DNA from 2 places in the Paraburkholderia bryophila genome. Region 1 is predicted to be linked to the other one. Evidence: riboswitches for the same ligand, from Rfam matches in the RefSeq annotation. Region 1 holds a riboswitch; the other holds the start of a gene.
The links. Region 1 has a riboswitch for glycine ahead of gcvT (glycine cleavage system aminomethyltransferase GcvT). Riboswitches for the same ligand answer to the same signal wherever they lie in the genome.
Positions count from the first base shown of each region.

Region 2: another riboswitch for glycine. It lies ahead of GGD40_RS36150 (D-amino acid dehydrogenase); the one in region 1 lies ahead of gcvT (glycine cleavage system aminomethyltransferase GcvT).

Region 1 is NZ_JACCAS010000001.1:2,946,072-2,949,479, forward strand. Features, by position in the region: gene gcvH (glycine cleavage system protein GcvH) at 1-253, opposite strand, end outside; gene gcvT (glycine cleavage system aminomethyltransferase GcvT) at 318-1,436, opposite strand; glycine riboswitch at 1,517-1,661, opposite strand; glycine riboswitch at 1,696-1,796, opposite strand; gene GGD40_RS13040 (hypothetical protein) at 1,942-2,292, opposite strand; gene GGD40_RS13045 (oxidoreductase) at 2,500-3,408, opposite strand, start outside.
Region 2 is NZ_JACCAS010000002.1:3,422,396-3,425,803, forward strand. Features, by position in the region: gene GGD40_RS36135 (helix-turn-helix domain-containing protein) at 1-78, shown strand, start outside; gene GGD40_RS36140 (GNAT family N-acetyltransferase) at 85-639, shown strand; gene GGD40_RS36145 (LysE family translocator) at 746-1,378, opposite strand; glycine riboswitch at 1,580-1,674, shown strand; gene GGD40_RS36150 (D-amino acid dehydrogenase) at 1,857-3,068, shown strand; gene GGD40_RS36155 (BON domain-containing protein) at 3,218-3,408, shown strand, end outside.

The sequences.
Region 1 (3,408 bases):
CAACGGCGGTGTTCGCTTCGATGATTTCGCCCGAGACCGGTGCGTAGATATCGGAAGCGGCTTTCACCGATTCGATCACGGCGACGGTGTCGCCGGCTTCGACGTTCTTGCCGAGTTCCTGGACTTCGAAGAAGACGATATCGCCGAGCGCTTCCTGCGCGTGGTCGGTAATGCCGACCGTCAGCGTGCCGTCCGCTTCAGTGCGGACCCATTCGTGCGATTCGGTATATTTCAGATCGGCCGGGATGCTCATCGGATGCTCCTATGCGGTGTTCGGATGGTGTTCAATAAAGGGGGAAGCGTACGCGCCGGCCTGCTTAAACCGCGAGCACTTTGCCGTTGCGCACGAACGGCAGTTTTACCACGCTTGCGGGAACGTTTTTGTCACGAATCTGAACGTGAACGGTGTCGCCCGGCTGCACGCCTTTCGGCACGCGCGCAAAGGCGATCGATTCCTGCATGGTCGGGGAAAACGTGCCGCTGGTGATTTCGCCTTCGCCGTGCGGCGTGACGACTTTCTGATGAGCACGCAGCACGCCTGCGGCCTTGCCGTTGTCTTTCAGCAGGATCAGGCCGACGAACGCGGCCTGCGAGCCGTCCGCTTCCAGCTTGTCCTTGCCGACGAAGGCACGCGGCGACGTGAGGTCGACGGTCCATGCGAGACCGGCGTCGAGCGGCGAGACGTTGTCGTCCATATCCTGGCCGTACAGGTTCATGCCGGCTTCGAGGCGCAGCGTGTCGCGCGCGCCGAGGCCGGCCGGGCGGACGCCTTGCGCCAGCAGCGCGTCCCACAGGGCGGCGACGTGTTCCGCCGGCACGATGATTTCGAAGCCGTCTTCGCCGGTGTAGCCGGTGCGGGCTACGGTGAGTTCGCCAAACGGCGTGCCGTCGATACGGGCGGCGTTGAACGGCTTCAACGTTTCAGTCGCGGCGCGCGCGGCCGGCACGGTTTGCCAGACTTTATCGCGCGCGTTCGGGCCTTGCACGGCGACGATCGCGTAATCGCGACGCGGCGTGATGGTCAGGCCGAAGCTGCCTTCGGCGTTGAGCTGGCCGAACCACGCGATGTCTTTGTCGGCGGTGCCGGCGTTGACGACCACGCGGAAGTGATCTTCGCCGAAGTAATAGACGATCAGATCGTCGATCACGCCGCCGTTCGGGTTCAGCAGACAGGAGTAGAGCGCGCGACCCGGGGTTTGCAGCTTGCCGACGTTATTGGCCAGTGCGTAGTCGAAGAACGCGCGCACGCGCTCGCCGGTGAAATCGACGACGCACATGTGCGAGACGTCGAACATGCCGGCGTCGGTGCGCACCGCGCGGTGTTCGTCGATCTGCGAGCCATAGTTGACGGGCATGTCCCAGCCGCCGAAATCGACCATGCGGGCGTTGAGCGCACGATGGGTGGCGTGGAGCGGGGTGTGTTTGAGTTCGGTCATGGGGCCTCAGGCGTCTCGCGAAACAAAAAAGGCCATGCGGCACGACGCCTCGCGGCCTGATGGCTGCGAGCGATGCGCTGCATGGCCCCTCTGTCCTCGATACCTGAGAGATTGCGTTGCCGCGAACACGTTGACGTGTCGCGGTGAAACGCGCGCCCCTTCGGTGGGCAGCCTGCCGGAATCTGCATTTGCAGATGGCTACTGCCGCTCTCCAGAGTGCGAAAAACCGGAGCCCCGATGTTGCCTGGAGGCGGGTTTTTCGACGCGGTCGGTCCTTTTGCCTGAGAGTTTGCGGGTGTGCCCCTTCGGCGGCGCGGCCTGCGATTTTCAGCGGCCAGCACGCTCTCCCGACGCGTGCGGCGAATGTACGCGACGCCCCCGAGCTTGTCAAATAAAGGCGCGCGAGCGGCGCGGGGATTGGCGCAGCGCGATTGCGCCTGTCAAAAAAAAGCGCGGGACGTGATGCCCGCGCTTCTTTTGTACCGCATGACCTGAACTGGCGCGATTATTCGCCGATGGCGTGTGCCGCGTTGTCCAGTTCCTGGTTCAGCACGCGCTGTTCGTCGCCGGACAGCCCGCCGCCGTGTTGCGCCGCCATGTCGTGCGATTCCTGACGGATCACGTCGAGGCGGTGATGCAGCGCGCCGCCTTGCGGGGGCGGGTAGTAGCCTTGGTTGACGTGAGCGTCGATGCGGCGGCTCAGGTTGTCGATACGGCCGTCGACCTGATGCAGGCGCTCATACGCGATCTGCTGCGGGTTAGGGCGCGGGGCCGGCGCCGGTTGGGGTGCCACCACGCAAGCGGCGAGCGAACTGAGCAAAGCGCATGCTGCTACTGCGCGAATGATACGGGGCATGGACTCTCCGGAAGTCGTTGTCGTTTTCTGGTGCTACCCGGGTAGCAACGGATAAGACGGCGTTCGCGCTGACCGGAGAGGGGCGCTTATTTGTAACGTTATGTTCCTTTCGGGCTTGTCAGTTTCAGGCGGCGCGGCGACGCTGGTGAACCGGGTTTTGGGTACACAGACCGTCGCCGGACGTCGGCCAACCCGCCGGCCAACCCCTTAGCGAATCCGCTCGAACGGCAAACGGACGCCTTCCTCCGAACTGCGCGCAGCCAGTTCGATAATCGTCATGACGTCGACGGCTTCCTGAGCGCTGACCGGGAATTTCACGCCGTTCTGGATCGCATCGGCGAGGGCAATGTAGAAGCCGGCGTAATCGCCGTTAAGCGTCGGCAGTTCCTGTTCCACTTCCTGATCGCCTTCCAGCACGCGCAGCACGCCCGCTGTATTGCCGGCGGCGAAGCCCTCGTCGCCGGGGCGCAGACCGGCCTTCAACTGATCTTCCTGGGTGTCGAGCCCGTATTTCACGTAGCTCCCGCGCGTGCCGTGGATCGCGAACCGCGGCGCGAGCAGCATGGTGAGCGCGCTGGCGTGCAGCACGACCTCGAATTCGCCATAGCCGAGTTGAATGTGCACGTAGTCCGGCGCGCTGGCTTCGTCGCGATGCGTGCGCACGGTCGCCGATACGGTCTGCGGCGCGCCGAATAACGCGAGCGCCTGGTCGATCAGATGCGGCCCAAGGTCGAACAGCAGGCCGCCGCCGCGCGACGCCTCTTCGCGCCAGCGTTGCCGCACTTCCGGACGAAAGCGGTCGAAATGCGATTCGAATTGCGTGACGCGCCCCAAGGTCCCGGCGGCGAGCAGGTCGCGCACGGTCATGAAATCGCCGTCCCAGCGGCGGTTATGGAACGGCACGAACCGCTTGCCGCGGGCCAGCGCGATGTTGGCGAGCGTATGCGCGTCGGCGGCGGTGAGCGTGACCGGCTTGTCGACCACCACGTGTTTGCCGGCTTCCAGCGTGCGGCGCGCGAGGTCGAAGTGCGTGTCGTTGGGCGTCGCGATCACGACGCAGTCGATTTCCTCGAGCGCGAGCAACGCGTCGAGATCGGCCACCACTTTCGCGTGCGG
Region 2 (3,408 bases), on a different contig from region 1:
CGCTACCGGCTCTTCGGCCCGAGCGCTTTCGAGACGCCCGCACACAGCGGGGCCCATTATTTTCTTTTCATTGTGTGAGCCGAGATGAGCGCCATGACCATCACCCCCTTTTCCGCCGACGATCTCGAACGCCATCTGCCGGAACTCGGCGCGCTGCTGCATGCGTGCGTGCATGACGGCGCCAGCGTCGGTTTCGTGCTGCCCCACGGTCTCGACGAGAGCGAAGCGTTCTGGCGCGGCAAGGTGTTGCCGACGCTGCGAAGCGGCCGGCTGGTTCTGCTCGTCGCGCGCGAGGGCGACGTGATCGCCGGCACCGTGCAACTGGATTACGACACGATGCCAAACCAGCGACATCGCGCCGATGTGCGCAAGCTGCTGATTCATCCGGCGTGGCGTCGTCGGGGAATCGCCCGTGCCTTGATGATTGAGTTGGAGCGGCACGCGCAGCGTTTGCAGCGCAGCCTGCTCACGCTCGACACGCGTACCGGCGATCATGCCGAGCCGCTTTATACCGCGCTGGGTTATCGGGCGGTCGGCGTGATCCCCGGTTACGCGCAGGGTCCGGATGAAGCGTGTCTGGAGGCGGCCACGTTCATGTATAAATCGCTCGAAGCGGCGGACGCGCAAACGACGGCGTGATCTATGCGGCGCTCGCGGTGGCCGCTTACCGTTGTTCGCGCGCCGCGCTCTCCGCGCTCAATGTAAAGCGCTCCGCTGACCGCGCAGCCCCGCTCAACAACGCGAATCAACGACGCGAATCGAGCGCGATCCGCACCGCGAGTCCGGCGAGCACCGTGCCCATCAGCCAGCGCTGCACCCTCAGCCACACGGGGCGCCCCGCGAGAAACCCGGCGATCGACCCCGCCATGCTCGCGATAATCGCATTCACCGTCACGCTGACCACGATCTGCACGCAGCCCAAAGCAAGCGACTGCGACAGCACGCTGCCATGTCCCGGCGAAATGAATTGCGGCAGCAGCGACAGATACATCACCGCGATCTTCGGATTCGCGAGGTTGGTGACGAAGCCCATGGTGAACAGCTTACGGGGGCTGTCGTGCGGCAGGTCGCGCACCTGGAACGGCGAGCGGCCGCCGGGTTTGACTGCCTGCCACGCGAGATACAGCAGATACAGCGCACCGCCGAAGCGCAACGCGTCGTACGCGAAAGGCACCGTGAGCAACAGCGCCGTAATGCCGAACGCCGCGCAGAACATATAGAACACGAAACCGAGCGCCACGCCGCCGAGAGACACGAGACCGGCGCGCTTGCCCTGGCAGAGCGATCGCGAGATCAGATAGATCATGTTCGGTCCCGGCGTGAGCACCATGCCCAATGAAACCAGACCGAAAGCGAGCAGCGTTGTGAAGGCGGGCACGGCATTCTCCTCGTTGACGAGTGGGGGATTGTGCCGCCGACTATAGCCGATCGCCGCCACGCCGACCCGGTACACAATCGCAACGCACGGACAGGACAGCACACACGCATTCACTCATTCACGCGCGTTGCGCTGCGCTGCAGCGCAACGCACGAAACACTTGCGGCAATAATTTTTGCCCGGTATCGTCGTACCGTTCTGCAATGCAGCGCGGGAGAGATCGTCATGCGGTAAGTGACGACGCCGACGGAGCAACCGCCCCGGAAACTCTCAGGCAAAAGGACCGCGCAGCAGGAACATCTGGAGAGCGACGCCGCTGACACTCGCGCGCGTCCACCGAAGGGGATTCCCCACTCCGGCTCGCATCGGGCCGGCATGGCGCGGGAAGAAACTCTCAGGTACAGGGACAGATGGGGCATCGACGCCGGTTTCGACACGAAATCGACACCGGTGATGCTCAACTTATCTGGACCATGTCATGTCACGAATCGCCATTATCGGCGCCGGCATTACCGGCGTCACGACGGCTCACGCCCTCGCGCAACGCGGCCACCACGTCACCGTTTTCGAGCGCCATCGCTATGCGGCGATGGAGACGTCGTTTGCCAACGGCGGCCAGTTATCGGCCAGCAACGCCGAAGTCTGGAACAGCACCGCCACCGTGCTGAAGGGTCTACGCTGGATGCTCACGCGCGACGCCCCACTGCTGCTCAATCCGCTGCCCACGTGGCACAAATATTCGTGGATGGGCGAATTCCTGCGGCAGATCCCGCACTATCGGAGCAACACGGTCGAGACCGTGCGGCTCGCGATTGCCGCGCGCGAACATCTGTTTTCGACGGCGCGTAGCGAAGGCATCGAGTTCGATCTCGAGCGGCGCGGCATTCTGCATATCTACAAGACGCAGAAGGATTTCGCTGCGGCGAACAAGGTGAATGCGTTGCTGCGCGAAGGCGGCCTTGACCGAAATCCGGTGTCGGCGACCGAGTTGCAGCGGATCGAACCCACGCTGCAAGGCGATTTCTTCGGCGGTTTTTTCACGCCGTCCGATTCGACCGGCGACATCCACAAGTTCACGCGCGGTCTCGCGGATGCCTGTGTGCGGCACGGCGTCGAGTTTCACTACGATGCCGAGATCACGGCGATCGATCAGCCCGCAGAGGGCAAGTTTTCGCTGACGGTCAATCTGGAAGGCGAGTCGCAGCGCTTTGCGTTCGAGCGGATCGTCGTATGCGCCGGCGTGAAGAGTCGCGATTTCGCGGCGATGCTGGGCGATCACGTGAACATCTATCCGGTGAAAGGCTATTCGATCACCGTCTGTCTCGACGACGAGACCAGTCAACAGCGCGCGCCATGGGTGAGCCTGCTTGACGATAGCGCGAAGATCGTCACGAGCCGGCTCGGCGCGGATCGATTCCGGGTGGCGGGCACGGCGGAGATCAACGGCTTCAACCGCGATATCCGCTCGGACCGGATTGCGCCGCTGGTGGACTGGACACGGCGTTACTTCCCCGAAGTGTCGACTTCGCGCGTGATTCCGTGGGCGGGTTTGCGGCCGATGTTGCCGAGCATGCTGCCCAAGGTGGGACGTGGCAAACGGCAAGGCGTGTTCTACAACACGGGGCACGGGCATCTGGGGTGGACGTTGTCGGCGGCGACGGCGCAGGCGGTGGCTAGCGCGATTCAATAGCCTCGGGGTGTAGCGCGCGCCTGCTGCGGAAAGTATCGATACAGCAGGCGCGAACGCCGTGAATGGAGATCAAAAGCGGCCGTGGTCGAATGCAAAGTCCGTCACATCTGCTAGTGTTCTCCCACCCCCGCAATCTCTGTGGAGAACCCATGCCACACAACCGTTCTGCGAAACACACCAGCAGCAGACCGCGCCTGACCGACACCCAGATCGCCGCCGAAGCGACCCGTCGTCTCGCCTGGGACACCGCCGTCCCCGAACACGCCATCAAGGTCAAAGTCGCCGCTGGCCGCATCACGCTGCACGGCGAACTGCAACGCGATCAGCAACGAACCGCCGC